DNA from 4 places in the Pseudactinotalea sp. Z1739 genome. Region 2 is predicted to be linked to each of the others. Evidence: predicted binding sites of a transcription regulator. Region 2 holds the regulator's gene; each other region holds the start of a gene.

Region 1 (7,525 bases), on a different contig from region 2:
ACCAGCTCCACCAGTGGCAGGCCGGGCAGCACCGGGCCTGGGCGCAGAACTTCAACTCCTGGCGCGCCTCCAACGGGTTCGAGGGTCCCGGCGCCAGCCTGCACTGGCCCCTGGGCAGGGAGGACGACGACGCGCCGGCCGTGCCCATGGCCTCCCGCGACCGTTCGGTCGCCTGAGCAAGTCCGACGGGGCCGGCGCCGGGAGTACCGCTCGAGCAGTCTGCGTCAGCGACGCCCGCCGTAGTTGGGTGCCTCGGCGATCATCTGCACGTCGTGCGGGTGGGATTCCTTCAAGCCCGCCGGAGTGATCCGCACGAACGATCCGCGCTCCTTCAACTCCGGAACCGTGCGGGCCCCGACGTAGAACATCGACTGGCGCAACCCGCCGATCAACTGGTGCACCACCTGGCTCAGCGGTCCCCGGTAGGGCACCTGGCCCTCGATCCCCTCGGTGATGATGTCGTCATCGGAGACATCGCCCTGGAAGTAGCGGTCCTTGGAGTAGGAGCGGCGCTCCCCCCGGGTCTGCATCGCCCCCAGGGAGGCCATGCCCCGGTAGCGCTTGTACTGCTTACCGTTGACCAGCACCAGGTCACCGGGGGACTCGTCGGACCCGGCGAACAGACCACCGAGCATCACCGAGTCCGCACCCGCCACCAGTGCCTTGGCAATGTCACCGGAATACTGCAGTCCGCCGTCGGCGATCACCGGCACCCCGGCCGGACGGGCAGCCAGCGCCGCCTGATGGATCGCGGAGATCTGCGGCACCCCCACCCCGGCGACCACCCGGGTGGTGCAGATCGATCCGGGGCCCACCCCCACCTTGACCGCGTCGACGCCGGCGTCCACCAGCGCCTGGGCTCCCTCACGGGTGGCGATGTTGCCGCCGACCACCTGCACGTCCTTGGTGGCCGGATCCGACTTCAGCCTGCGCACCATGTCCAGCATCAGCCGGGCGTGGCCGTTGGCGGTATCGACCACCAGCACGTCCACACCGGCTTCGGCCAGCGCGGTGGCCCGCTCCCAGGCGTCACCGTAGAAGCCCACCGCCGCTCCCACGCGCAGACGGCCCTCCTCGTCCTTGGTGGACAACGGGTACTGCTGGGACTTCACGAAGTCCTTGACCGTGATCAGACCGCGCAGCACGTTGCGGGCATCGACCAGCGGGAGTTTCTCGACCTTGTGCTTACCCAGCAGCGCCGCGGCCTCGGCCCGGGTGATGCCCACTCCCCCGGTGACCAGCGGCATCGGCGTCATCGCCTCATGGACCTTCGTGGTCTCGAAACTCTCGCCGGGCACGAACCGCAGATCACGGTTGGTGATGATGCCCAGCAGCACGCCCTCGGGATCGACCACCGGCAGACCCGAGATCCGGAATTGCGCGCACAGCGCGTCCATCTCCGCCAGGGTGGCGTCGGGGCCGATCGTGAGCGGGTTGGTGACCATCCCGGATTCGGACCGCTTCACCAGGTCGACCTGGGCGGCCTGGTCCTCGATGGCCAGGTTGCGGTGCAGCACACCCAGCCCACCCTGCCGGGCCACCGCGATGGCCATTCGCGCCTCGGTGACGGTGTCCATCGCTGCCGAGATCAACGGCATCGACAGCGGGATCCGACGCGTCAGGATGGTGGAGGTGTCGGCCTCACTCGGGATGACGTCGGTCTCCCCGGGAAGCAGCAGCACATCGTCGTAGGTCAGTCCGACGAACGCGAAGGGATCAGGGGCGGTGGCGGCGGGCTGAGGTTCGGTCACACCCCAAGTCTACGTGGCCGTCGCGATCTAGGATCGAGCGGTCTGGGTGAGGAGGCTCATGATCTCATGCAGCGCCCCGCTGAGGGTGCGGGCGCGGTGCAGGCCGTCCCGGGGGGCGATGGTGTCGGTGAGGGCGATCAGGAAGACCTCATCGCCCCGCTCGCACAGCACCCGCACCAGGTTCTCTGCGATCTCGGACTCCCCCAGGATGACTGTCAACACTCCCTGCTGGCGGGCTACCAGGTCCAGCAGCGCCTGCCCGCCATCGGCCTCCAGACGCTGATGCGCCACCCGAACGTGCGCTCCACGCAGCGTCATCTCGGTGGCGAGCACGTGGGCGTCGGTGCTCATCGACGGCACGCACTGCACCAACGCCTGGATCCGATCCGGCTCCGGCTCGGAGGTGGCCTCGGCGAGCACGGTCAGCATCTGGGCACGCAACAGCCGTTCCGGGTCGCGCCCCGGGCGATCCGGCTGCGGGCGCTGGGCGACCATCTCGATCGCGGGGCGCACCGCCATCAGCCAACCGTCCAGCAGACCGTGCTCACGTCCGGCTCGCCTGATCAGTCGCGCCAGCCGCCGATGATCCCCGTCGACCGCAGCCGCGGCCACGGTGAGCGGGTCGGCCACCATGGGCTCCTCGTCCTCCGGCCCGGCCCCGTCCGGCGCATGACCCTTTCGGCCGTTCTGCGCAGGCGGACCAGCAGCGGGCGTGGTGTCTTCGGCCGAGCCAGGACCGCCGGCTGGTGCGGCACCGTTCCTCGCGTCCGGTTCCCCGGCTGGTGCGGCACCGTTCCCGGCGTCCGGTTCCCCGGCTGGTGCGGCACCGTTCCCGGCGTCCGGTTCGCCGGCCTTCGCCGCACCGTCGGACACATCGGTGCCCCGCAGCGCAATTTCGGCGGCATCTGCCGGTGCCACACCCTCCAAGGTGAGGCGACGCATCGTCTCCAGCCTGGCCAGGTCGGATGCCTCGTACCGGCGGTGACTGCCGGCCACGTGACCGGATGGTCCCAGTCCGTACCGCCGGGCCCAGGTACGCAGCGTGGGAGCGGCCACTCCCAGGCGGGCCGCGACCCCGGCAACCGTCAACCGGATGCCGTCGCCAAGATCCTCCGGGGGCCCCGGCGACGTTGATGACACCGCGCACCTCCCCTTCCTGTCAGGGCCCCCACGGGCGACTTGTCCGGACCCACCCCACACGGGCGTCCTGTCCGAGCCCACGCGGGCGACCTGTACGAGCCCGCACGGGCCATTCCTGCCCTAGAGACTAGGCGGCGGATCAGCTTTGAACAAGTTGGCTCGCACGCATGAACAAGCGTCGAGCGCAACTGAACAATCTACGAAATGCTTCGAATAGTTTGCGCATCACCCTTGAATAACTTCTGGCGCGGTTGTAGCGTGTGTCTCGTTGAACTCATCCACCACCGATGGAAGGACTGAGATGGCCGAACTATCTAGACTCCCCGGACCCGTCATGGAACGTTGGGAGTGGCAGTACGAAGGCGCGTGCCGGGCAACCGGCTCCGAGCAGTTCTTCCACCCCGAAGGCGAGCGCGGCGCATCGAGGCGTCGCCGCGACGCCAACGCCAAGGCGATCTGCGCCGAGTGCCCGGTGATCCAGCAGTGCCGTGAGCACGCCCTGAAGGTGCGCGAACCCTACGGCGTCTGGGGCGGACTCACCGAGGACGAGCGCACCGACATCCTGGCCGCCCGGATGCCCGCCGCCAGCTGAGTTCCTCCCGGACCCCCGAACGCGACCGAGCCCCGGTTCCCACTGAAGGGAACCGGGGCTCGGTGTTTGCTCAGCAGCCGTAGCCGCTAGCGGCGGGTCACTTCTCGACGATCGCCAGAACGTCGCGTGCCGAGAGGATCAGCAGATCCTCACCGCCGTACTTGACCTCGGTGCCGCCGTACTTGCTGTAGACGACCTTGTCGCCAACCGTGACGTCCAACGGGACGCGGTTGCCGTTGTCATCGATCCGGCCCGGGCCCACCGCCAGGACTTCGCCCTCCTGGGGCTTCTCCTTGGCGGTGTCCGGGATAACCAGACCGGACGCGGTGGTCTGCTCGGCCTCGAGCGTCTTGACGACGATCCGATCCTCGAGCGGCTTGATGGAGACCGACACTACGGACCTCCCCTTCGCATGTGATGGGAACCAGGACAATGGACCGCTACCAACTACGCACCTCCGCCGTCGCGGGGGTCGGACATGCACCGCTGGTGAACGGTCGGGACCCCGGGTGGGGCCCCTCGGGGTCCAATCTAGATCGCCGTTAGCACTCGGTCAAGGTGAGTGCTAATCATGTGGTCCACGTCGCTCCACCGAACCGCTGCACCCTGGCAGAATCGTGAGTATGGATCCTGCCGCGCTCGCGCGCCTGCTCACCCCGGAGGGTTGGGCGCTGCTCGGCCAACTCCCCCCGTACTCCGAGGACGCAGCCCTGCGCATCTCCGAGGGCTTGCGCGCCCGGGGCCTGGACCCGGACCTGGTGGCGGCCGCCCTGACCCAGTCCAGGCTACGCGCCAAGGCGGTCGAGAAGTTCGGCGAGTTCGCCTCCGGCATGCTACTCACCGCCGAAGGGCTGGAGCAGGCCACCCGGCTCGAGGTGGCCGCGCTGCATGCGCGCCGTTACGCCGGGGCCGGGGCCAGCCTCGTGGCCGATCTGGGCTGCGGTCTGGGCGCGGACTCCCTGGCGATGGCGGGCCTGGGCCTGCGGGTGCTGGCGATCGAGAAGGATGAGGCCACCGCCGCCTGCGCCCAGATGAATCTGCGGGCCTTCCCCGAGGCTCAGGTGCGCCACGCCGATGGCCTGGAACTGGACCTGGTGGCCGAAGGCGTGGACGCGATCTTCGCCGACCCTGCCCGGCGCACCCGGCGCGGCAACCGCGTGTTCGATCCCAAGTCCTACTCCCCCGACCTGGACACGGTGCTCGCCCTGGCCGACACGACTCCCGACCTGGGCATCAAGGTCGCGCCCGGGATCCCCTACACCGCGCTGCCCAGCCTCACCCACGCCCAATGGGTCTCGGTGAACGGAGCGGTGGTGGAGGCCGGCCTGTGGTTCGGTCGCCTCGCCACCGAGGGTGCCGGCCGCAGCGCGATCCTGCTCACCGACGCCGGTACGCACCACCTCGGGTGGTCCGGAGATGCCGATGCCCGCGCGACCCAGGCGCCCGACGGCCGGCTCGCCGCCTACCTGCACGAACCCGACGGGGCGATCATCCGCGCCGGACTGGTCGCCGACGTCGCCGACCAGCTGGGCGGCCACCTGGTGGATCCCTCGATCGCTTACATCACGACCGCCCAGCCGGTAACCACTCCCTTCGCCCGCAGTTACCGCGTGCTGGACTATTTCGGCTTCGGCTTGAAACGCCTCCGGGCCTACCTGCGCGACCGGAACGTGGGGCGGGTGACCATCAAGAAGCGCGGCACCGCCGTCGTCCCCGAGCAGTTGCGTCAGCAACTGCAACTCTCCGGGGACGCCTCCGCCACGATCGTGCTGACCCGTCTACAGGGTGAGCAATCGGTGCTCGTGGTGGACCCGCTCGAGCCGGCGGGACGAGAATGAGGGCGTGACGCTTGAGTTCGCCCCCTCGTCCCGGTCCAGCCTGGGGGTTGAGTGGGAACTGGCGATGGTCGACGCCGACTCCGGAGACCTGCGCCAAGTGGCCCAGACGGTGCTCGACGCGGTCGCCCCGGACGACGGCTCCCAGCACCCGACCATCCGTCAGGAACTACTCCTGAACACGGTCGAGGTGGTCACCGGGGTGTGCCGGACCACCCCGGAGGCGATGGCCGATCTGTCCGGCTCGGTGGACCTGGTGCGTTCGATCACCGATCCGCTGCGGGTGGACCTGATGTGCGCGGGCACCCACCCGTTCGCCGACTGGGGCGGCCAGAAGGTCACCGACAAGGAGCGCTACGCCACCCTGATCGATCGCACCCAGTGGTGGGGCCGCCAGATGCTCATCTACGGGGTGCACGTGCACGTCGGCATCGAGGACCGGGACAAGGTGCTGCCGATCCTGGGGGCACTGCTCACCTTCTACCCGCATCTGCTGGCGCTGTCGGCCTCCTCGCCGTACTGGTCCGGCCGCGACACCGGATACGCCTCGAACCGGTCTCTCCTGTTCCAACAGTTGCCGACGGCGGGGCTCCCGTTCACCGAGATCCGCACCTGGGCGCAACTGGAGCGGTACGTGGCCGACATGCTGCACACCGGCGTGATCGAGGACTTCACCGAGGTGCGCTGGGACCTGCGGCCGGCGCCGCAGTTCGGCACCATCGAGATGCGCATCTGCGACGGGCTGTCCAACGCCACCGAACTGGCCGCGATCACAGCGCTGACGCACTGCCTGGTGGAGTACTTCTCCCGGATGATCGATGCCGGTGAGGCACTGCCGGCGATCACCCCATGGTTCCTGGCCGAGAATAAGTGGCGTGCGGCTCGCTACGGCCTGGAGGCGATCATCATCCTGGACGCCGACGGCCGCGAGGAACTGGTGACCGATCACCTGCAGCACGTGCTGGAGGTGCTGGATCCGATCGCGGCGGACCTGGGTTGCGCGAGCGAACTGGCCAGAGTGCGCCGGATCATCGACACAGGTGGCGGCGCGGCCCGCCAGCGCCGGGTGGCTCGGCGCAATGGCGGACGACTCGACGCGGTTGTGGCCCACCTGGTGGCGGAGTTCAAGGCTGGCCACCCGATCGACTGAGACACTCTGGACGCAGGCGGGCTAATCGGACCTCTTAGTAGTTGACATTACCTACTAGTGGCTTTAGCCTCCTAGCCATGCAGGAGGACGTCACCCGCGACCCGCAGTTACTCAAAGGCGTGCTGCCGATGCTGGTGCTGGCCCTGTTGCACCGGCAGGAGTCCTACGGCTACGAACTGGTGACCCGGCTGCGCGCGGCCGGTCTGGAATCCATCGCCCCCGGCACGGTCTATCCAGTGCTCACCCGGTTGGAACGCGAGGGCAGGTTGGCCTCCCGCCTGGAAGCCTCCAGTTCGGGGCCCGCGAGGAAGTACTACCTGCCCTCCGACGCCGGTAGCCAGGCATTGGCTGCCGGCCGGGCATCTTGGGGCTATCTCTGCGACGTGGTGACGAGGATCCTGTCCGAGACCCCTTCGCCAGGTCGGACCGACCGCCCAACCACAGCCATCCCCCATCTGGAGCGTGAGGTATGAACACCGAACCAGACGACCCGGCGGCACTGTCCCTGACCGACCGTTGGCAACGCTTCTGGTACCTGCAGACCGTGGCGCTGTGGCTGGACCCGATACCGCGTAGGCGGCGCAAGGACGTGCTGCGCGAACTCAAGGCCAACCTGGGGGTGGCTGCTGGTCGCGGCGGGATGTCCGCGGCGATCAGCGACCACGGCAGACCCCGCGCGCTTGCTCGCCAGTACCTGGACGCCGAGCCTCACGGCCGGCCCACCTGGCACCACGGGGCCGCGGCCGTATCCGTGGCCCTGGTGGCGTGGTTCTTCGCCTGCGCGATCTACGTGTTCGGGAGCCTGAACACCCTGCTCGGTGCCGGTCTGGCCGAGCCGGTGCGGATCTCCTTCCTCGGCCTCCAGATCACCACCGAGGCCCACGACGCCTACCTCGGGGCTACCTTCACCGGTATCTCCTGGGGCAGCCTGATCGCGTTCGCTCTCATCTTCGTCCTCGCTTCCCGCCTCTGGCGCCACCTCCCCCGCCACCAGCACCGCCGCACCACCGCACCAGTCTCCCGCTGAGACCGGTCAGGCGCGGTGAGAGGCGGCCTC
Region 2 (7,525 bases):
ATGGCCCCGGACCACATCTCCGCCTACGCCCTCGTGGTCGAGCCCGGAACCAGGATGGCCACGCAGGTGCGGCGCGGGGAACTACCGATGCCCGACGACGACGACGAGGCGGACAAATACGAACTCGCCTCGGCGATGCTCACCCGGGCAGGGTATGACTGGTACGAGATCTCCAACTGGTCCCGCGGCGCGTCCCAGCAGTGCCGGCACAACATCGCCTATTGGCGCTCGCAGGACTGGTGGGGGGTCGGTCCGGGTGCCCACAGCCACGTCGGGGGGCAGCGGTGGTGGAACCTGAAGCACCCGCGTCCCTATGCCGCAGCGGTGGAGGCCGGACGTCTGCCTCTGGCCGGTCAGGAGCACCTGTCCGCTCCCCAGCGCCGGGCCGAGGAGGTGCTGCTGGGGGTGCGCCTGGCCCAGGGCTTCCCGGTGACCGATGCCGCCGTGCTGGAGGGGCTGGTGGCCGACGGACTCGCCCAGGAACTCCCGGCGCGCCGGGGCATGCTCGTCCTGACCGTGCAGGGCCGGCTGCTGGCCGACTCGGTGGTGCATCGGGTGCTGGGCTGAGCGGCACGCCTGGGACGAACTGCGCCGCAGTGATGCCGCCCCGGGGTGGCTATCCTGGCCACGACCAGCGACGACAGGTGGGTGGGATGACTCAGGAAGCGCCGACGCCGGCCGATCCGGTCGAGCCGGGCGAGGGGTCGACGACGCAGCCGCATGTGCCGCCGGCCGGGCAGCCGGCCGCAGCCACCGCACCTACCCCCACCGATCCTGCACCCGGCACCGGGGAACCGGGCGAACCAGGAGGACCCCGGCCCGTGGGCGACTACGCTGCCGCCCCGCCGCTGCGCTCGGCCTACCCCACCGCCGCCGAGGGCGGTTTCCGGATCGATCCGGTGCAACCGCCCGATGCCGGCGATCCGCCCGGTCCCGGTTACGCCGGCGACGAGAAGACGTCCGCGCCCGGACCCGGCGAGACGCCGACCGGCGTCATCGGCGCACCGTCCCGGCCCGACGGCGCACCCGGTGACGCGGGCGCTGCCCAACCCTTCGGTGCGGATCAGGAACGGTCCGGTCCGGAAGTCCCGGAGCAAGCGGCGTGGATGCTGATGCCGATACTGATCGGGCTGGTCCTGGGCCTGGCCGCGATCGTGGGGCTGGGCGCGTGGCCCCCGGTGGTCTCGGCGGCCATCGTGGTGCTGATCGCGGCGGCCGCGGTGCTGAGCTGGCAGGCCGGTGCGGTGGTACGGCGCAGCGTGCTGATTGCCGCGGCGGGCCCGGCCGGGGTGCTGATCGGCTACTGGGTGTTCACCCTGTTCCGCGGCTGAGAGCCGGTCACTGGGGACCTGCGGTGACGAAGTCGACCAGTTCCTCCACCCGGCCCAGCAGTGCCGGCTCCAGGTCCTGGTAGGACCGCACCCGGCCCAGGATGCGCTTCCAGCCGCGCGCAATATCGGCCTGAGTCTCGGCCGGCCAACCCAGTGCGTTCAGGGTGCCGACCTTGATATCGACGCCCCGTGGCACCGAGGGCCACTGGGTCAGCCCCAGCCGGGCGGGTTTGACCGCCTGCCACACGTCCACATACGGGTGCCCCAACACCAGCAGGTTCTGCGCACCGCATGCGCGCATCGCCTCGGCCGCTATCCGGGACTCCTTCGATCCCGGCACCAGATGGTCCACCAGCACCCCCAGGCGCCGGTGCGGACCGGGCGCGAAGTCGGCTGCGGTGCGGGCAAGGTGATCCACGCCGTCGAGCATCTCCACGACGACTCCCTCCAGGCGCAGGTCCTCGCCCCAGACCTTCTCGATCAGTTCAGCGTCGTGGCGTCCCTCCACCCAGATCCGGGAAGCCCGGGCCACCCGAGCCCGGGCGCCGGTCACGGCGCGTGAACCCGAGGCGGTGCGGGCCCGGGTAGTCCGAGCACTGGCCGGTGGGAGGACCAGGTGCACCGGCTTACCGTCCACCCAGAACCCGGGCCCGAGCCGGAACGCCCGCTCCTTCTCGTGCCGGTCGGCCAGCACCACCACGACCATCCCGCCGGACTTCTCCACCCGCACGACCGCACCGGTGAAGCCTGTCTCGGCGTCCTCCACCACCAGGCCCACCTGGGCCGGGACCTTGGGCACCGGTGCGGCGACCGGGTGGGGGTTGGCGGAGAGCACGTCGGTGCCGTAACGATCGAATCCTGGATACTGCGAAGGGCTCACCCGGGTGAGGCTACGCACATCGCTGGGGTATTCGGCGCAGCGACGCGTAGAATTGGCACTCGAAACCGGTGAGTGCTGATTTGCGCTGCTGCCGGTGGCGGTCGATCACGGCACCAAGGGCCCTCGGGGCGCCGGTGCCGACCATGAGGCGCATGATGAGGGACCACGCGGAGAGGAGGCCCGGATGAGTTCGGAACGTCAACTGGAGGTACTGCGCGCGATCGTGCAGGACTACGTGCGATCCCGTGAGCCGGTCGGGTCCCGCAACCTCGTGGAACGGCACAACCTCGGCGTGTCACCGGCGACGATCCGCAATGACATGGCGGCGCTGGAGGACGGTGGCTACATCGCCCAGCCGCACACCTCGGCCGGCCGGATCCCCACCGACAAGGGTTACCGGTTCTTCGTGGATCAGATCGCCGCGCTCAAGCCCCTATCGGTGGCTGAGCGCCGTGCCATCGCCGGCTTCCTCGAGGGCGCGGTGGACCTCGACGACGTGCTCGAGCGAAGCGTGCGCCTCCTCGCCCAGTTCACTCATCAGGTAGCCGTGGTGCAATACCCCTCGCTGCGCCGGTCGGCGCTGCGCCACGTCGAACTGATCCCGGTCTCGTCCACCCGGTTGATGGTGGTCATCATCACCGACACCGGGCGCGTGGAACAGCGCATGGTGGCGATGCCCGAGGCGATCGATGCGGCGGTGCTCGGGGAACTGCGGGCCCGGATCAACGCCCTGGGCGCCGGCCGGGAACTGCCCGGCCTGCGTAGCGCCCTGACCGATCTGGAGAACGTCTTCGACCCCGAGCAGCGGGCCATGGTCACCGAGGTGGTCGGCGCGGTGCTGGATACCGTCGGGGAGGACGTCGAGGAACGGATCGTGATGGCGGGGACGGCGAACCTGGCCCGGTCCGACACCGACTTCACCCGCACCATCTCACCGGTTCTGGAGGCACTGGAGGAGCAGGTGGTGCTGTTGCGGTTGCTCTCGGAGATGGCCGAGGACGCCTCCGGTGCCTCGCCGGCCGTACGGATCGGTCACGAGACCTCCTCCGAGCACCTGTCCGAGACCTCCGTGGTTGCGGGGGGTTACGGTGGGACCGGGAGCCAGGCGATCGCCCAGGTGGGGGTCCTGGGCCCGACCCGCATGGATTACCCCACCACGATGGCCACGGTCCGCGCCGTGGCGCGTTACCTGTCCAGGATCCTGTCCGCCTGAGTCGATGAGTCAAGAAAGCGATCAGTGAGCGACTACTACGCCGTTCTCGGTGTCGAACGCGACGCCAGTACCGAGGAGATCAAGCGCGCCTACCGTAAGTTGGCGCGACAGCACCATCCCGACGTGGCGGGAGCGGATGGTGCCGAGAAGTTCAAGGACATCGCCGCCGCCCACGACGTGCTGTCCAACCCGGACAAGCGCCGCCAGTACGACGCCGGCGGGCTGGGCGGGATGAACGGTGGTGGCGGTGGGGACTTCCCGTTCTCCGACATCTTCGACTTCTTCTCCGCCGCAGCCGGCGGTGGCGGCCAGCGTGGTCCCACCCCACGGGCCCGCCGCGGCCAGGACGCGCTGCTGCGGGTCACCGTCACGTTGGAGGAGGCCACCTTCGGGGTGACCAAGGACCTCGAGGTCGACACCGCGGTGGTCTGTCAGACCTGCCACGGGACCTGCTGTGCGCCCGGGACCGGTCCGCGTACCTGCGACATGTGCGGGGGCCGCGGTTCGGTGCAGCGAGTGGCCCGTTCGTTCCTCGGCAATGTGATGACCAGCCAGGCGTGCGCGGCCTGCCAGGGCTTCGGCTCCGTGATCGAGCACCCGTGCGCCGAGTGCTCCGGGGAGGGTCGCGTCCGGTCCCGCCGCACCATCAACGTCAACATCCCCGCCGGGGTGGACGAGGGCACCCGGATCAAGCTCACCGGTCAGGGTGAGACCGGCCCGGGCGGTGGTCCCCCCGGCGATCTCTACGTGGAGATCCGGGAGAAGTCCCACCCGACGTTCACCCGCCGCGGCCACGACCTGCACTGCACGGTGGAACTGCCGATGACGGCCGCGGCGCTGGGCACGGTGCTGACCATCGAGACCCTCGACGGCGACCAGGACGTCGACGTGCGAGCCGGCACCCAGCCCGAGGAGGTCCTCACCCTGCGCGGACTGGGCGTGGGTGTGCTCAGCAGCGGTGGCCGCCGTGGTGACCTGCATGTGCACATCCAGGTCAGGGTGCCCACCGGTCTGGATGAGACCCAGGAGAGGCTGCTGAAGGATCTCGCCGCCGAGCGCGGTGAGGAACGCCCGCAGGCGCGGCTGGCCCCGGCCGGTTCCGGGATGTTCTCACGGCTGCGGGACCGCTTCTCCGGACGCTGACCCGACGGCCGGACCGCGGCCGGATGGGTCGATCTCGTAGACTCCGCAGTGTCCGGTCCCCACGATGTGTGGACCCCGTCCGAGCAAGGAGACCCTGGGCGACGGCCCGGCCCATGAGCGATCCCACCCTTGAACCGCAACCCGGCCATGTCCGGGAGGATGTCACCGTACCGGCGCACGTCCCGATGGTGGCACTGCTCGGTCAGCGAGATGAGGTGCTGCGTGCCGTGGAGGAGGGGTTCCCCGGCCTCGATGTGCACGTGCGCGGGAACCAGATCGCGCTCAGCGGTCCCAAGGGCGATGTGGACCTGGCCAAGCGGCTCATCGATGAACTGACCCAGATCGCCTCCTCGGCCCAGCCGCTCACCGCTGACGCGGTGGAGCGGGCCATCACGATTCTGACCGCCGCGACCATGGAACGCCCCGCCGAGGTGCTGACCATGAACATCCTCTCCAGCCGCGGGCGCACCATCCGGCCCAAGACGCTGGGACAGAAGCAGTACGTGGAGGCCATCGACGCCAACACGGTGGTCTTCGGGATCGGGCCGGCTGGTACCGGAAAGACCTACTTGGCGATGGCCAAGGCCGTCCAGGCGCTGCAGGCAAAGCAGGTGAACCGCATCGTCCTGACCCGGCCCGCGGTGGAGGCGGGGGAGCGGCTGGGATTCCTGCCCGGCAGCCTGAACGACAAGATCGACCCGTACCTGCGCCCGCTCTACGACGCCCTGCACGACATGCTTGACCCCGAGTCCATCCCGCGGCTGATGGCGGCCGGCACCATCGAGGTGGCGCCGCTGGCCTATATGCGTGGCCGTACGCTGAACGATGCCTTCATCATCCTGGACGAGGCCCAGAACACCTCTGCGGAGCAGATGAAGATGTTCCTGACCCGCCTGGGATTCGGTTCCACGATCGTGGTCACCGGTGACGTCACCCAGGTGGACCTGCCCGATGGCACCCGCTCGGGACTGCACGTGGTGCAGGAGATCCTCGACGACATCGACGACGTCGCCTTCTGCCGACTGTCCAGCAAGGACGTGGTGCGGCACCGGTTGGTGGCCGACATCATCGACGCCTACGGGCGCTATGACGAGGGCCTGCGCCGTAGCGAGATGCACCGTCGCAGCGCCCATTCCCAGGAGGGACGACGACGATGAGCACCGAGGTCGCCAACGAGTCCGCGCACGCGGTGGATGAGTCCGAGTTCGCGGCACTGGCCACCTTCGTGCTCGACGAGATGCATGTTCACCCCCAGGCCGAACTCGAGGTTCGCTTCGTCGACGCCGAGGTGATGACCGAGTTGAACGAGCGGTGGATGGACGCCACCGGGGCCACCGACGTCCTGGCCTTCCCGATGGATGAACTGCGCCCCGGTAGCCCCGGCACACCGAGCTCCGAAGGCATCCTGGGATCGGTGGTGCTGTGCCCGCAGGTGGCCATCGACCAAGCGCGCACCGCAGGACACTCCGCCGATGAGGAGATGCTTCTGCTGACCACGCACGGGATCCTGCACCTGCTCGGCTACGACCACGCCGAGCCGGAGGAGGAGAAGGAGATGTTCGCCCTGCAGCGCCGGTTGCTGCTCACCTTCCTCGGTTCACGGCCCACGGTTCCGGGCCGCTCCGAGCAGGGCTCATGACCAAGGCGGGAGAGGAGTCCGCCCGGGCGCCTCACCAGGGGCAGGGCGGGCAGCAGGCGAGTCCCGAGTACCGGGCGGGTTTCGCCTGTGTGGTGGGACGCCCGAACGCGGGCAAGTCCACGCTCACCAACGCCCTGGTGGGGCACAAGGTGGCGATCACCTCCGGACGTCCTCAGACCACCCGGCACACCATCCGCGGCATCGTGCACCGTGCGGACGGCCAACTGGTCCTGGTGGACACTCCGGGCCTGCACCGCCCTCGCACCCTGCTGGGGGAGCGCCTGAACGACCTGGTGATGCAGACCCTCTCGCAGGTGGATCTCATCGTCTTCTGTCTACCCGCCGATCAACCGATCGGGCCCGGGGACCGGTACATCGCCGCGCAGCTCGCCGATGCCACCACCCCGGTGGTGGCCGTGGTGACCAAGACCGACGTGGTCAGCAGGCCGGCGCTGACCGAGCACCTGCTTGCCGTGGCCGACCTCGGTTCGTGGGCCGACATCGTGCCGGTCTCAGCGCTGGCCAACCACCAACTCGACGTGCTGACCGGTGTGCTGTTCTCCCACCTACCGCCGTCGCCCCCGTTGTACCCGGACGGGGATCTGACCGACGAGCCCGACTCGGTGATGGTCGCCGAACTGGTTCGCGAGGCCGCCCTGGACGGGGTGCGCGATGAGTTGCCACACTCCCTGGCCGTGGTCGTGGAGGAGATCGTGCAACGGGACCGCCCGGCCAAGGATGGTCGCGCCCTGCTGGATGTGCGGGTGAACCTGTTCGTGGAGCGGGACTCACAGAAGGGCATCGTGATCGGTGCCAAGGGTGCGCGCCTGCGCGAGGTGGGCACCCGGGCCAGGGCCGGGATCGAGGCGCTGCTGGGTGCCGCGGTGTTCCTGGACCTACACGTGAAGGTCGCCAAGGACTGGCAGCGTGACCCCAAGCAGTTACAGCGTCTGGGCTTCTGAGTACCCGGGGGGCTCGCGATGGTGGTGCGCAGGTGGCTTGCCGTGCTCGGGTTGGTGCTGATCCTGGGCACGATCGGCTCGTTGGCAGGGCCTCGCTGGCACCCGGAGCTGATCCAGGACCAGGTGGAGTCCCAGACCCTGGAGACCATCATCGGCTCCGACGTCCGCACCGACCCGGTGGGCACCTACGCCACCGCCAGCGAGGACTTCGAGGTCGATCTGGGTGAGGTCAGCGTGCCGGCACGCCTGACCTATCCCGTCGATGCCGGGCCGGACCGGCCGGGCATCCTGATGATGCACGGGGCCGGAACCGGTCGGGCCACCTCCTTCGCCGACCAGGCCCGCGAGCTCGCCAGC
Region 3 (7,525 bases), on a different contig from region 2:
CGTGCGCACCGGCATCGTTCGACGAGGGGACCCTGACGTCGCTGACGTCGCAGCGAAGTTCGACGGCCTGGTCCGGTACATGGCCCTCAAACTGGGGCAGAAGTTGCGCGTCGATGTCGAGCCGATGCTGTCGCAGCGGGAGCGGACGAATCCTGACTTGAGGACTGAGTCCCTGGCCCGAGAGCTGGCGGAAGACCATACGATGTCAGCGAAGATTCGAATACCGGGTACGGCAGCAGATCTAGCCTTTCGATGTGATATGAGGGCACGGAGGATTCATGTTCACGCCAAGGTGCCTGCGTCCGGACACACGAGAAATGAGACTCGCGTCAATTGGCTCCTCCGGCCCCTGGCGGAGATATCTGGCGACGTGATAGTCGAAGCGCATGCTGCTCGTAGGCAGCATGCGGCTACGATTGAGGAGTACCGAGAAGATCCGAAGGGCACGCTGCCCGAGGCATTCCCCGAGATCAAGAGTTTCACCGTTTCGCGCGTCTACGACTTGGGCATGAGTCGACGCACCACTGCCAAGATGTCGTTCATCAATTCTGTCATCGCTGCAGTTGACGACTTCTACATCAATCTCCTACAGCCTCAGAAGGTGTGGACCCGGCCGGCACCGAGGTATAAGCCGATCTCACACGCGGGCCAGGAGGAGGAAACATATTCCTCCGAGGAGATCTCGGGGGCCGCTTCAAATGAGGGCGACGAGGTGGAAGTAGAAGTCTGACGGCTCGCCATCAACGGCACTGGAGCACGAGTGGCACCTGGATCACCGGCATACCCGCCTGCGTCCGTCCCAGCATCCGCTTGGTCGGACTCGCATGATCCGTCAAGACGTGAGCAGGTCGTAGAGTTCGCCGAGATCTCAGCGGCACCCGCCTGTTAGCGTCGTCGCCCGTGACTGAGATGACACTGCTGCCCACCACCGCCCGCCGTCTGGACCTGCGCGCCGCCACCCTGCAGACCAAGGGACGCATTCCGTCCTTGGTCACCGGGCTGGTGCGAGACTCCCACCTGGTCTGGTCCGCCGCCCGGGGAACGTTTCCCGAGCACGCCGACCCAGGTGAGTTGCAGTACCGGATCGGGTCGATCACCAAGACTTTCGTCGCCGTCGTCGTACTGCAGTTGCGCGACGCCGGCGCGCTTCGGTTGACCGACACCGTCGACCAGTACGTGCCCGGCACCCCGTTCGGCGATCGCACCCTCACCGAACTGCTCACCCACACCGGCGGGCTGGCCGCGGAACTTCCCGGCTCGTGGTGGGAACGGTCACCGGGGGTGGACCGGCAGGGCCTGCACGAGGCGCTGGCGCAGGGCACCGTGCTGGGCCGGCAGGGACGCCATGTGCACTACTCCAACATCGCCTTCGCGGTGCTGGGGGAGGTGATCGCTGCGGTCACCGGCCGCTCCTGGGATGAGGTGCTCACCGCGCAGGTGCTCGGGCCGTTGCGGATGGACAGCACGACGACGTCGGCTCGCTCTCCCTTCGCCACCGGGTACGCGGTGCATCCCTATGCCGACGTGCTGCTGCCGGAGACGATCCAGGACACCGGGGCGATGGCCCCCGCGGGGCAGTTGTGGTCCACCGTGGGTGACCTCAGCCGCTGGGCGGCCTTCCTGGCCGGGGACACTGCTGACGTGCTCCACACCGACACCCTCGATGAGATGTGTGAGCCGACCGCACTGGCGTCGGGCTCACAGTGGGCCAGCGCCCGCGGGCTTGGGTTGCAGGTGACCCGTAGAGCGGGGCGGCTCCTGGTCGGCCACGGTGGCTCGATGCCCGGTTTCCAAGCCGGCGTGCAGGTGGACCGGGAGGCCGGGCTCGGTGTGGTGACGCTGATGAACTGCACCACGCCCGGCGATGTGGAAGGGCTGGACGACCCCTTCGACATCGTCGAGGACAGTGAGCCCCGCCTGCCCCAGGAGTGGGTGGCTCGCGCCGATGTGCCCGCGGATGTGCTGGCGCTGACCGGGTCCTGGTTCTGGGGGACCTCCGAGGGGACGGTGCGGGTGCTTGACGAGGGCTGGATCGAACTGCAGCGCGTCTCGGGGATGACCAGCACCAGCAGGTTCCGGCCCACCGGCACCGACTCCTGGGTGGGCCTGGACGGTTACCACCGCGGGGAGGCCCTGCGCGTGCGACGCGCAGCCGACGGCGAACCCCAGACTCTCGACGTCGGCACCTTTGTCTTCACCCGCCGGCCCTACGAGCCCAGCGAGTTCATCCCCGGCGGGCTGGACGGCGGCGGCTGGACCGTCACCTAGCGTTGCCCAGGCGTCGTGACCGGTGATCGGTACAGTCGTGGCGATGTCGAGTGACCATGACGCAAACAGGATCTCCCGCCGCAAATGGTTGGGCTCCGTGGGGGCGGTCGGCGTGGCCGGCGCGGGCGCGCTCGGAGCAGCGGCACTGATGCGCTCGCGATCCGAGCCTCCCGGCTTGGACGACCCCGCCCCCGAGCCCGCGCCCCGGGGGGTGTACATGCAGGCATGGGAAGGCATCGACGGTTTCGACCAGGGCAGCCACGACGGCACCGCGGTCGATCCCGACGGGCGCCTGGTCCTGACCTCGCCCACCGGCACGGTGGAGTACACCGACCCCCACACCGAGGTGGCCCGCACCTACGACACCGCCACCTGGACCTCCCCGGAGGTCCAACTGCCGTTCGCTGGCACCGAGGTGATCCCCTCTTGGAACGCGCGAACGCCGTCGGGCACATGGGTGGAGGTAGCCGTCCAGGGGATCACCGACTCCGGTGAGCACACCGACTGGTACGTGCTGGCCCGCTGGTCCCGGGGTGATGACGACCCCGATATCCAGCGCGGTACCGTCGAGGGGCAGCGCGACACGCGCGCCGGCGTCGAGGTGGACGTGCTGGCGATGCGGCACAACCACACCTTGACCGGGCTGCGCGTGCGGGCCACGCTGCACCGGATCGCCGGCGCCACGCAGACCCCTGAGGTCGCCCTGCTCACCGCGATGGTCTCGGCGATTCCCGATGAGCGGGCGGTACCGGTCAGTGAGCCGGGGGAGGCCGCCGGCATCGTGCTGGACGTGCCCACCTACTCACAGCACCTGCACAAGGGTCACTACCCGGAGTGGAACGGGGGAGGGCAGGCCTGGTGCTCACCGACCTGTACTGCGATGGTGCTGGACCATTTCGGCCTGGGCCCCGATGCCGAGGAGACCGGATGGGTGGATATCGAGGCGGAACAGCGCCCCCAGGTTGACCACGTCACGCGGTATGTCTTCGACTACACCTACGGGGGCGCCGGGAACTGGGCGTTCAACGCGGCCTACGCCGGAGAGCGGGGCGCCCGGGCCTACATCACCCGGCTGCGGTCACTGCGCGAGGCCGAGGAGTTCATCAGCGCCGGCATCCCCCTGATCTGCTCGATGTCGTTCACCGAAGCCGACCTCGACGGCGCCGGATACGGGACGAACGGGCACCTGCTGACGATCGTAGGGTTCGACGCCGACGGAGACGTCGTGGTCAACGACCCGGCCTCCCAGGACGAGGCCGACGACGGCAAGGTGCGCGTCACCTACCCCCGCGACCAGTTCGAGAGCCTCTGGCTGACCACGTCGGGCGGCCTCGTCTACGTCATCGCGCCCCCGGGCCACGCCCTGCCCGAGCCCGTGGACGCGGCGGAACCGAACTGGGTCTGAGCCGGCTGGCACTCACGGCATCCTTTGGCCCACACTGCAGGCCGCGGCTACGCGCCTCATCCCACGGTGACCTGGGACCGGCCTGGCTCCAGTTCCAGGTGGGCCGAGACCACGTCGCCATCGTCGATCTGCTCAGCCCGTCGTACCGCCACCCTCACCGGTAGTGCGTACAGGCCTTCCTTGGGGAACATAGAGGTCTGCCAGGTGGTGGCACCGATGCGCGCTCGGACGGGGATCGCCCCCCAGCCGTAACTGACGTCAGCGGCCACGGCGTGGATGTCGGCACTGATCGGCTCGGGTACGGTGATGAAGTAGAACGGGGCGGGGCCGCGCCAGTACCAGATCTCGCCCTCGAAATCCCAGGTCATCACTGCTCCTCGACCGCTCAGACTAGGCTCGCTGCGGCACGCCCGCGATGGGCATCGGGTGTCAGATGCGCACGACCATCGCGCGCACGCGGTTACCGCCGTCCTCCCACTCGCTCACGCGTCTCCAGTTCGATTCACGGAGGCGCTGGTCGATGAGCTCCTCCCAGGTGGCCGGGCTCAGCCGCCCGGGCAGCGACAGTACCTCCACCTCGACGCGAGTGGAGGGGATGGTCACCGAGATCTGGCCGGGGGGTTCGTGATGCTCACCCCCAGGCGACTCTGAGTCCGCGGCGATGATGCGCTGGGCATGCTCGGCCGCGACCGACAAGATCTCGCCTTCGGTGGCTACCGATTCATAGCCCCCCGTGCCCTCGATCTCATTGCCCGCGCCGTCGCGCTCGACCGTGTAGGTGAAGGTGGCCTCGAAGACGGCGTCAACGTCGACGTCATCGGTGTGCTCGGCCAGCGCCGGAACCAGTGACTGCTCGATCGCTTCGGCCCTGGTCCGGTACCGCTTCGGGTGAGACACGCTCCTGCCTCCGTACGCAGGTGGACCGGTGGTGGCGGGTGAGCCCGGCCGGGCACCCGCCACCACCGCATGGTTCAGCCCGCTTGCTCGATCCTGGACTGCTTACTCGAGTGGGCAACCTCGATCTTGCGAGGCTTGGCTTCCTCGGCCACCGGGATCGTCAGCGACAGCACCCCATCGGCGTATGAGGCGTCGATCCGGTCCACCGACACCCCGCTACCGAGCATCAGTTGGCGCGCGAATGTGCCGGTGGGCCGCTCCCGCGCGAGCCACTGGGTCTGTTGGTCCTCCGCCTGTCCGCGCTCAGCACGGATTGTCAGCGTCTGGTCCTCGACGTCGACATCGATCGAGGACGGATCGACCCCGGGAAGGTCCATGTTCAGAACGAACTTGTCCCCATCGCGATACAGGTCGATCGGCATCGCATTGCTGCGTCCGGAGGACATCACTTGTCCCAGCGCATTGCTGAATACACGGTCCATCTCGCGGAACGGGTCGATTCGCGTTGCCATCACCATCACCTCCGAGTGGATACCCGGGCCCGGACCTTCCAGGCCCGATGAAGACGACCGTTGTCACGGCCGATTTTAGCACTCTCATGCCGAGAGTGCTAACGGCTGGTGCTCACGAATTGGGGTGACACGGGTGCGACCATGGGGTGATGACGACATTCGACGAACTGCTCGCCGAGGGTGCGGCGGTACCCACCGAGGGCTGGGACTTCAGTTGGTTCGCCGGCCGGGCCAGCGAGGAGCGCCCGCCCTGGGGCTACGCCGGACTGGTCGCGCAGCGATCGGGCTCCGCGCGGGCGATGCTCGACGTCCAGACGGGTGGGGCCGAGGTGCTCGCGCAGATACCGCACGTCCCACCACTGCTGCGCGCCACCGAGTCCTGGCCCCCGAACCTCGACCTGGCCCGCCCACGACTGACGGCGCTCGGGGGCCAGGTGGTGCAGGTGGAGGACACCGAACCGTTGCCGTTCGACGACGGCACCTTCGACCTGGTGGTCTCCCGCCACCCCACCGTGGTGCTCTGGGAGGAGATCGCCCGGGTGCTTCGCCCAGGCGGAACCTACCTGTCCCAACAGGTGGGGAAGGCCAGTGTGCACGAGCTGTCGGAGGCGATGCTGGGGGACTTCGAACCCTCCGACGGACGCAGTCCGGAGCGAGCGGTGGCCGCCGCCGAAGGGGCCGGGCTCCGGGTGCGGGACCTGCAGACCGCCCGCCTACGGATGACCTTCAACGACATTGCCGCCGTGGTGCACTTCCTGCGCAAGGTGATCTGGATCGTGCCGGGGTTCACCGTGGAGGCCTACCGTCCGCAGTTGGAACTCCTGCATGAGCGCATCCAGGCCGAGGGCCCGTTCGTGGCGCACAGCACCCGGTTCCTGATCGAAGCGGGCCGGTAGCCGTGACGTTGGTGCCCAGTGGAGACGCAGTGCCCTCGTCCCTGGTGGCGCGGGCCGAGTGGCGGTAGCGTGGGGACCATGAGCATCGCCACCGCCACCCGCGTGGAGCGGGCCGAACTGTTGGACTTCATCCGCCCCCGGCACCGGGTCACGCTGATCACCCACAAGGCCAGCGGAGGGCTGCAGGTCTCGCCGGTGAGCGCGGGCGTCGACGAGGCCGGCAGGGTCGTGATCGCCACCTACCCCGAACGAGCCAAGACCACCAACGCACGGCGCAACCCGCAGGTTTCGATGCTGGTGCACTCCGATGAGTGGAACGGGCCCTACGTACAGGTGGACGGGACGGCCGAGGTGCTCGACGTACCCGAGGCCGTCGAGCCACTGGTGGAGTACTTCCGGAGCATTTCGGGGGAACACCCGGACTGGGCCGAGTACCGCGAGGCCATGGTGCGCCAGGGCAAGTCCCTGCTCCGCATTGAGATCACCGGCTGGGGTCCGATCGCCACCGGTGGCTTCCCACCCGGGCGGGAGCCGGCCGGCGGGTAGGCACTCCTCCGGTACCCACCTACGCAACTCCGATAGTGCATGAGCGCAGCCGGCTGGCGCGGTTGCGGTACGTGACTAGCACGTTCCCCACCGGTGAGCGAGTCCATTTCCCCGGGCCCCGGACCGGAACGTCCGGTGGCCCCTGGAACGCGTAAGTACGCAGATCAGGCACAAAGTCACGGTGGCATCACGCCCAGCCGGGGGAGTGACGGCTAGGTCTCACTTCGGTAACGATGCGGACACGAATGAGGTGACCGCGAACAATCCCAGCCCTTGCCGTGTGTACGCTTCCCCTGTCCATGGCGGATGCAAAGTGCTCGTCGGACCCACGAGGTCCAGCCGGAAGCGGTCCGGGGCGAGTCGCTCCTTGCCATTCATAGGAGGAACATTGAAGACCAGGCGCTTTACGGCGGGAGCTGCGATAACCGCAGCGGCCGCCCTCGTGCTGGCCGCATGCAACGGCGGTACCGGTGACGACCCAGACACAGAGCCCGATGACAGTGACGACAACGGTGGCGTGAGCGAGGCTGCTAGCGCGATCACCATTGGCTGGAACCAGACGTTCTACGAGTACAACAGCAACTCGCGGACCGGTAACGCCGCCGCGAACAACAACATCCTGTACCTGATGAACGACGGTTTCCGCTACTTCGACGGCGACCTGGCGTTGCAGCGGAATGAGTCTTTCGGCTCCTTTGACATGGTCGAGGAGACCGAGGACTCCATGACCATGGAATTCACCCTCTCCGATGAGGCGTACTGGTACGGCGGCGAGGAGCCGGTGGAGATCGACGCCGCTGACCTGATGTTGTACTGGGCGGCCCACTCCGGTCAGTTGAACACCGAGACCGACGCCGACGCGGTCCGGGAGGAAGTCCAGGGAGAACTGCTCGAGGAGTTCGGCGAGGAGAACGACGACGGCGAGCTCGAGGTTCCGGCCGAGTCGATGGAGGAGTACCTCGCGGCCGTCGAGACCGAGGTCTCCGAGCGACTGGCTGACG
Region 4 (7,525 bases), on a different contig from region 2:
ACAACGGCGCGCTGCTGTGCGATGCCGACCTCGCCGTCCTGGCGCGTGATGAGCCCGGCTACCGCCGCTACACCCGCGACGTGCGCGCGGAGTACTCCCACGTGCCGCACGCCGACTTCATCAACGGGCGCACCGCCGTCGTCCGCCATCTGCTGGAGTTGGAGCCCCTCTACCGCACCGACCGGGGCCGGGAGTTGTGGCAGGAGGCGGCCCGGGCGAACCTGCGCGCCGAACTGGCCACCCTCACATCCACGCCCTGAGCACAGCACCCCCTGTGCGCGACCCCCTGTGCGCGAGTCCGCTCACTGTCGCGTGGATCCTGGCGCAGGAACGCTCCCGTCAGAAACCACAACGGCCCCCGATCCACGAGGGATCGGGGGCCGTGTGTGTTTCGGCTGGTCAGCCGAGCATCTGATCGGCCAGATCAGAAGCCCATGCCGCCCATGTCCGGCTCGCCACCACCGGCCGGGGCCGAAGGCGGCTCCGGCTTGTCGGCCACGATGGCCTCGGTGGTGAGGAACAGACCGGCGATCGAGGAGGCGTTCTGCAGTGCAGAGCGGGTCACCTTGACCGGGTCGGCGATGCCTGCAGCGAGCAGGTCCTCGTACTCACCGGTGGCGGCGTTCAGGCCGTGGTTGTTCTCCAACCCACGCACCCGCTCCACCACGACGCCGCCCTCGAGGCCGGCGTTCACGGCGATCTGCTTCAGCGGCGCGTCGACGGCCACCTTGACGATGTTCGCCCCGGTCGCCTCGTCCGCTTCGAGGGTCAGGCCCTCGAACGCCCGGGCGGCGGCCTGAATCAGGGCCACGCCACCACCGGCGACGATGCCCTCTTCCACAGCAGCCTTGGCGTTACGCACGGCGTCCTCGATGCGGTGCTTGCGCTCCTTGAGCTCCACCTCCGTGGCGGCACCCGCACGGATGACGGCCACACCACCGGCGAGCTTGGCCAGGCGCTCCTGGAGCTTCTCGCGGTCGTAGTCGGAGTCGGAGTTCTCGATCTCGGCGCGGATCTGGTTGACCCGGCCCTCGATCGCGTCGGCCTCGCCGGCACCCTCGACGATCGTGGTCTCGTCCTTGGTGACAACCACCTTGCGGGCCTGGCCCAGCATGTCCAGGGTGGCGTTCTCCAGGGACAGACCCACGGTCTCGGAGATGACCTGACCACCGGTGAGGATAGCCATGTCGTTCAGCATCGCCTTGCGGCGGTCACCGAAGCCGGGGGCCTTGACGGCCACGGACTTGAAGGTGCCACGGATCTTGTTCACCACCAAGGTCGCCAGGGCTTCGCCCTCGACGTCCTCGGAGATGATGATCAGCGGCTTGCCGGACTGGATGACCTTCTCCAGCAGCGGCAGCAGGTCCTTGACGTTGGTGATCTTGGACTCCACCAGCAGCACGTAGGCGTCCTCGAGGACGGCCTCCTGACGCTCCTGGTCGGTCACGAAGTATGCGGACAGGAAGCCCTTGTCGAAGCGCATACCTTCGGTCAACTCGAGCTCCAGACCCAGGGCCTGGGACTCCTCGACGGTGATGACACCCTCGTTGCCGACCTTGTCCATGGCCTCGGCGATCAGTTCACCGATGGCCGGGTCACCGGCGGAGATCCCCGCGGTGGCGGCGATCTGCTCCTTGGTCTCGATCTCGGTGGCGTTGCTGAGCAGCGACTCGGTCACGGCCTCCACGGCCTTCTCGATGCCGCGCTTCAGCGCGATCGGGTTGGCACCGGCGGCCACGTTGCGCAGGCCCTCGCGCACGAGCGCCTGGGCCAGCACGGTGGCGGTGGTGGTGCCGTCGCCGGCCACGTCATCGGTCTTCTTGGCGACCTCCTTGACGAGTTCAGCGCCGATCTTCTCGTACGGCTCGTCGAGCTCGATCTCCTTGGCGATGGACACGCCGTCGTTGGTGATCGTGGGGGCGCCCCACTTCTTCTCCAGAACGACGTTGCGGCCCCTGGGGCCGAGGGTGACCTTCACGGTATCGGCGAGGACGTTCAGTCCACGCTCCATACCGCGACGAGCCTCCTCGTCGAAAGCAATCATCTTTGCCATTCGGGTTTAATCCTCCTGCTGGCGGACGAAAGCCGGTTCGACGCCCGCGACGGACGATGCCCGGCATGCGTTCACGTCACGCATCCCGCGGCACCTCGTCTTACCGGCCACAGTTGTCACTCTCAGGTCGAGAGTGCTAACGCCATTATTGGCACTCTCGGGGTGAGAGTGCAAGCAGGATCCACGACGACGCAGGCCTTCGGTGCGGTATCTCACCTTTCGCAGCAGTGACGGCCGTGGCGATCGGCTCAGCCCCGGAACAGCGTTTCCCACCGTCTTGGACGAAATCGACAGGGGCGAAAGGCACCCACTGGTTGCTGGGCCGGGTCTCTCACCGCGGCCCCAGACCGGGCATCTGCAGGATGCCGAAGCGTTCCCGCAGCGCCCACCTGGCCGCATGGTGGCCGCACATCCCGTGAACGCCGGGGGCCGGTGGGGTGGCGGCTGAGCACAGGTACACCCCGGGGATGCCCGCGCGGTAGGGGTTGAGGCTGGTCAGAGGGCCGCCGAGGATGCGGCGCAGTTCTAGGGCACCGTTGCTGATGTCCCCGCCGACGTAGTTGGCGTTCGTCCGGCTCATCTGCGCCGCCGGGGTGCACCGGGCATCGACGACCACATCCCGGAAGCCCGGAGCGAATCGTTCGATCTGCGCCGTGACCGCTTCGGTGACGTCCGCCGTCGATCCGGCGGGCACGTGCGCGTAGGTCCACAGCGGACGCAGTCCGTCCCGGCAGCGCGCGGGGTCAGCGACGGCGGGGTCGCTGAGCAGCACCATCGGCTGCTCAGCGTGTGCGCCGGCGGCCACCTGGGCCTCGGCGCGCACCATGTCCGCCCGGGACCCGCCCACGTGCACGGTCCCGGCCCGCCCCACCGGGGCGTCGCGCCAGGGCACCGGTTCGGAGAGCACGAAGTCGACCTTGGCGGCGGCATTGCCGTGCCGGTACCGGCGCAACCGGGTGGCGGTGCGGGGTGGCAGCCGGTCCCCCCAGATCCGCGCGATCGCGCCGGGTGCGGTATCGAAGAGGTAGGTCCGGGCCCGGGGCAGTTGCTGGTAGTCATGAATGGGCGTGCCGGTGTGGATCGTGACGCCGTGGGCACGCAGGTCCGACACCATCGCATCGGCGATCGCTTGGGACCCGCCCACCGGGAGCGCCCACCCGGAGGTGTGTGCCAGCAGGCCGAGCAGCACTCCGAGGCCGGCGGGCGCGAGCCCGGGCATCCGGGCGATGCCGTGGGCGGCCACCCCGGTGAACAGGGCCGGGGCGGCGTCTGCCCGGAATCGGGTGTTCCATAGCGGGCCGCCCTGTTCCAGAACGCGCAGGCCGTAGTGCAGCGCGCCGAGGAGCCCGCTGGGGTTGCGCAGCGCGGCGGGGATGGCGCGCATGTCGGCCAGTCCGATACCGAGGACCGCGGGCTCGTGCTGTATCAAGGGGCCGAACAGCGACCGCCAGGCGCCGCCGTCGGCCCCCAGGGCTGCTGCGGTGCGCTCCAGGTCGGTGTAGGCGAGGGCGGCGGGTTGGTCGTCGAGGGGCTGGGCGTAGGCAATCTCGGGGACGGTGAACCGCACCCCACGAGCCGGCAGGTCGAACTCGGCGAAGAACGGGCTGGCCAGGGCCAGGGGGTGCACCGCGGAGCAGATGTCGTGCTGCAGGTTGCCGGCCAGGCCAAGGCTCTCGGTACGCGCGCCCCCGCCGAGGGTGGGCTCGGCTTCGTACAGGTGCACATCCAGTCCGGCGCGGGCCATCGTGACCGCGGCGGCCAGGCCGTTCGGCCCGGAACCGACCACGACGACGTCGGTTACCGCTCGCTCGCCCATCGCCCTCCTACCGCTTCGGCCTTCGCTGGTGCCACTTCTTGGACAGCCGTCTGGACCACCGCCCCGACCGACTCTCCGACCATCGCAGCATCCCACCTCGCCCCCACCCGCCGCACGTGCGCCCTGTGGGGCCGCACCCCCTCCGCAGCCCACCCGCTCGAGCGCTTCTCGTAGGATCGGGCGACCATGCACCGTCGCCCACTCATCGTCCTCACCGCAGTGGTCCTGGCCGCTCTGCTGACCGGGATGGCGCTCGCGCGGACCGACCTGTGGGACCCACGACGCATCGATGAGGTGGATCCCTACGCCTGGGGCGTGCAGGTGCGCCCCGACGGTGAACGGGCCGTGATCCTGCCCGGCGCCGAGGTCTCCTACCTGCGCGGCAGCCGGGTCCTCGCCCCCACTCCGGATACCTCCGCGGGACAGCACCGGGACGCGCACGAACGAGCCCAGGCGGACCGCGACTGGCTCGCCGCCGGATCGGTTCCCGGCACCGGAAGCGCCTACGAGGAGATGGTCACCGGCGCACTGCTGGACATCCGTGCCCTGACCCTCGACGACGGCGCCGCCCTTGCCGGGTACAACCCGAACTGGCGGTACGTGTGGCCGCGGGATGCCTCCTTCATCGCCGCCGCGCTGGCCAGCGCCGGGCACGCCCGGGACGCGGTGGAGGTGCTGGCCTTCCTGCAGCGCGTGCAACACCCCGAGGGCACCTTCGAGGCCCGCTATCTCCCCGACGCCTCCGGACCGCCGGATGGCCGGGGCATCCAGACCGATGGAACCGGTTGGGTGCTGTGGGCCACCGACCACGTCCTGGCCACGCTGGCCCCGGACGACCCGCTCCGTGAGCGGATCCACCACGACCTCACGCCACTACTGGCCCGCTCCACCGCTCAGTTACTGCACCAGGCCGAGACTCCGGACTCGCTGCCGCCGCCGAGCGCGGACTACTGGGAGCACCCGGAGCAGGACCTGACGCTGGGCACAGCCGCCCCGGTCCTGGCCGGCCTGCACGCGGCTACCCGGATCTGGTCCGGTGCCGGCGACATGGACCTGGCGCTGCGCACCGGCGCCGCCGCCGACCGGTTGCGCACGGCTGTCGAGAGCACCTTCGGGCCCACCTATCCCCGCTACCCCGGTGGCACCGACCGCGACGCTGCCACCGCCTTCGCGCTGCCGCCCTTCCAACCGGAACCCCTGAGCGAGGCCCTCGGGGCGTGGCACGACTCGATCGCGCCGATGCGCAGGCCCGCCGGCGGGTTGGCACCGGGCGCGAGTTGGCGGGAGCAGTCGTTGTCCTGGACCCCGCAGACCACGCTGTATGCGTTGGTCGCGGCGCACAACGGCGAGCCTCAGATGGCCCTGGACTGGTTGGACTGGGTCGATGCCCACCGCACCCCGCTGGGTGCGATCCCGGAGAAGGTCTCCCCCGACGGCACCCCGGCCGCGGTGGCGCCGCTGGCGTGGAGTGCGGCGGTGGTGGTGCTCACCGTGGCGCAGTTGGAGGACGACGGCGTGCTGACCCCCGCGGAGCAGGTGCGGGACAACTGAGGTGCTCGGGGCGCAGGACCCAGGAACGCAGGGGTCCCGCGCAGGCCTGACTGCTCAGCCGACGAAGTCCGGACGGAGCACGATCACGATGCCGGAGGAAGCGGCGCTGGCGCTCTCCACCGTGGCCTCGATGCCAAGGTCGGCGGCGACCGCTTCGGCTTCCTCGGCCACTTGGGCGTCGTGGTAGTACAGGGTGGTGTCGGTGGGCAGGGCCTGGCCGTAGTCGGCGGTGGAGGTGTTGGTCCAGCCCTCGTTGTTGAGGGTCTCGGCGGTGCTGCCGGCGATTCCGGCGACACCGGCTCCGTTGAGGATCAGGATCCGCACGTCCCGGTCCAGATCGACCGGATCGTCGGTCGGGTCCTCCTCGGTGGCCTCATCCTCGGGTTCGCCATTGCCCTCATCGGTCCCGTTCTCGCCGTCGCCGTTCTCCGGCTCGTCCTCCTCGGTGGCCTCCGGGTCGGTGCCGTTCTCGCCGTCGTCGGTCCCGTCCTCGGTCTCCTCCTCGGTCTGGTCCTCGGTGGCGGTCACGGCCGGCGTGGGGTCGGGCTCGCTACCGAAGTTCCCGGACAGGATGCTCACGCCGGCCCAGGCCAGCAGCGGGGCGACCACGATCACGATCGCGAAGGGCAGCAACTGCCGCCAGCGCGGAACGGGTGCCCGGTGCACGCCCTGAGGCGTGCGGTCGGCACCGAGGACGTCGAATTCGTCCTCGTCGTAGGGATAGTCCTGGCGGCTCACACCCGAAAGGTTATCTCCTTCGACGGCGATCGTGCGCGATCACGCGCGGTCGCCCAGCCGACGGGCCGAACGCTCCCGCTGGCGGGAACTGCGCATCCGGCGTAACCGCTTGACCAGCATCGGCTCAGCGGCCAGGGCGGCCGGGGTGTCGATGAGGGCGTTGAGCACCTGGTAGTAGCGGGTGGCGCTCATGTCGAAGTGTTCCCGGATGGCGGTCTCCTTGGCCCCGGCGTACTTCCACCACTGGTTCTCGAAGGCCAGGATTGCAGCGTCGCGTTCGCTCAGTTCCTGCTCGGTGGTGTGAGCGTTGATCTGCTGCGCTGCTGACATCGATCCTCCTGGTGCCTGAACTTCCCGGTGCGGTTCCGTGTGGTGGACTCCCGCCGCGGCTACTGAACCGCGGCATGATCCCCACCTCGTGTGCCTGCGCACGTGGAGCCGCTCGGGGCAATACTAGGGGCAAACCACACGCGTGTCATTCACTCGCTTCGGCCGCGTCTGTGCTAATCGAACGCGCCCGAATCAGTTCCCCGTGCTCGTTCAACGGCGCCCGTACTCGTTGGACGGCGTCGGCAGCCGGGCGCGGAGCCAAACGTCTCGAACGCTCGGGCAGGGCATGATACTTCTGCCACCCTGGTGCGGTGAGCACGCGCACCCCACTGGAACACATCATCGACCCGGGCTGGGCCCAGGCCCTGGCGCCGGTGGAGCAGCAGATCCACGCGATGGGAGACTTCCTGCGCGCCGAGGTCGCCGCCGGCCGCGGCTACCTGCCGGCGGGCGAGGACGTGCTGCGCGCCTTCACCCGGCCCCTGGCGAACGTGCGGGTGCTGATCGTGGGCCAGGACCCCTACCCCACCCCGGGGCATCCGATGGGACTGTCCTTCTCCGTCCAACCCCATGTGCGACCGCTGCCGCGCTCCCTGGTGAACATCTTCACCGAACTGGTCAGCGACGTCGGGGCGCCCCAGCCCACCTCCGGCGACCTGTCCGCCTGGGCCGATCACGGCGTGCTGCTGCTGAACCGGTGCCTGACCGTGATGCCGGGCAAGCCCGCCTCCCACCGCGGCAAGGGCTGGGAGCAGGTCACCGACCAGGCGATCAGGGCGCTGGTGGACCGCGACCAACCGCTGGTGGCGATCCTGTGGGGCCGGGACGCCCAGTCCCTCAAGCCGGCTCTGGGGGCCACGCCGTGCATCATGTCGCCGCACCCCAGCCCGCTGTCGGCCTCGCGCGGATTCTTCGGTTCCAAGCCGTTCTCCCGGGCCAACGAGTTGCTGGTGCAGATGGGCGCCGAGCCGGTGGAGTGGGCGCTGCCCTGACACGGGCACGCCGGCACCGTGGCATGGCGGCACCGTGGCATGGCA

Evidence for each region. The regulator HrcA, encoded in region 2, represses chaperone genes, less so after heat shock. The targets are predictions, from matches to a motif close to TTNGCACTCGNNNNNNNCGAGTGCNAA.
Region 1: the regulator HrcA is predicted to act here: its motif matches at 4,026-4,052, upstream of groES (co-chaperone GroES).
Region 3: the regulator HrcA is predicted to act here: its motif matches at 5,158-5,184, upstream of ACO0LV_RS12040 (Hsp20/alpha crystallin family protein).
Region 4: the regulator HrcA is predicted to act here: its motif matches at 2,202-2,228, upstream of groL (chaperonin GroEL).

What each region holds. Positions count from the first base shown of each region.
Region 1 is NZ_JBMPQA010000014.1:57,688-65,212, forward strand. Features, by position in the region: gene ACO0LV_RS16260 (exonuclease domain-containing protein) at 1-176, shown strand, start outside; gene guaB (IMP dehydrogenase) at 225-1,751, opposite strand; gene ACO0LV_RS16270 (MerR family transcriptional regulator) at 1,779-2,891, opposite strand; gene ACO0LV_RS16275 (WhiB family transcriptional regulator) at 3,193-3,483, shown strand; gene groES (co-chaperone GroES) at 3,581-3,877, opposite strand; gene ACO0LV_RS16285 (class I SAM-dependent methyltransferase) at 4,107-5,321, shown strand; gene ACO0LV_RS16290 (glutamate--cysteine ligase) at 5,326-6,468, shown strand; gene ACO0LV_RS16295 (PadR family transcriptional regulator) at 6,546-6,941, shown strand; gene ACO0LV_RS16300 (hypothetical protein) at 6,938-7,495, shown strand.
Region 2 is NZ_JBMPQA010000001.1:451,545-459,069, reverse strand. Features, by position in the region: gene hemW (radical SAM family heme chaperone HemW) at 1-567, shown strand, start outside; gene ACO0LV_RS02110 (hypothetical protein) at 654-1,331, shown strand; gene ACO0LV_RS02105 (DUF3097 domain-containing protein) at 1,339-2,211, opposite strand; gene hrcA (heat-inducible transcriptional repressor HrcA) at 2,396-3,424, shown strand; gene dnaJ (molecular chaperone DnaJ) at 3,449-4,567, shown strand; gene ACO0LV_RS02090 (PhoH family protein) at 4,681-5,724, shown strand; gene ybeY (rRNA maturation RNase YbeY) at 5,721-6,206, shown strand; gene era (GTPase Era) at 6,203-7,168, shown strand; gene ACO0LV_RS02075 (alpha/beta hydrolase family protein) at 7,193-7,525, shown strand, end outside.
Region 3 is NZ_JBMPQA010000008.1:121,405-128,929, forward strand. Features, by position in the region: gene ACO0LV_RS12015 (hypothetical protein) at 1-730, shown strand, start outside; gene ACO0LV_RS12020 (serine hydrolase domain-containing protein) at 910-2,268, shown strand; gene ACO0LV_RS12025 (C39 family peptidase) at 2,312-3,673, shown strand; gene ACO0LV_RS12030 (DUF1905 domain-containing protein) at 3,730-4,041, opposite strand; gene ACO0LV_RS12035 (hypothetical protein) at 4,103-4,570, opposite strand; gene ACO0LV_RS12040 (Hsp20/alpha crystallin family protein) at 4,645-5,082, opposite strand; gene ACO0LV_RS12045 (class I SAM-dependent methyltransferase) at 5,232-5,978, shown strand; gene ACO0LV_RS12050 (PPOX class F420-dependent oxidoreductase) at 6,057-6,524, shown strand; gene ACO0LV_RS12055 (ABC transporter substrate-binding protein) at 7,042-7,525, shown strand, end outside.
Region 4 is NZ_JBMPQA010000015.1:22,998-30,522, reverse strand. Features, by position in the region: gene ACO0LV_RS16640 (DUF4031 domain-containing protein) at 1-260, shown strand, start outside; gene groL (chaperonin GroEL) at 425-2,053, opposite strand; gene ACO0LV_RS16630 (phytoene desaturase family protein) at 2,385-3,869, opposite strand; gene ACO0LV_RS16625 (glycoside hydrolase family 15) at 4,056-5,420, shown strand; gene ACO0LV_RS16620 (LytR C-terminal domain-containing protein) at 5,475-6,158, opposite strand; gene ACO0LV_RS16615 (DUF3263 domain-containing protein) at 6,198-6,488, opposite strand; gene ACO0LV_RS16610 (uracil-DNA glycosylase) at 6,800-7,480, shown strand.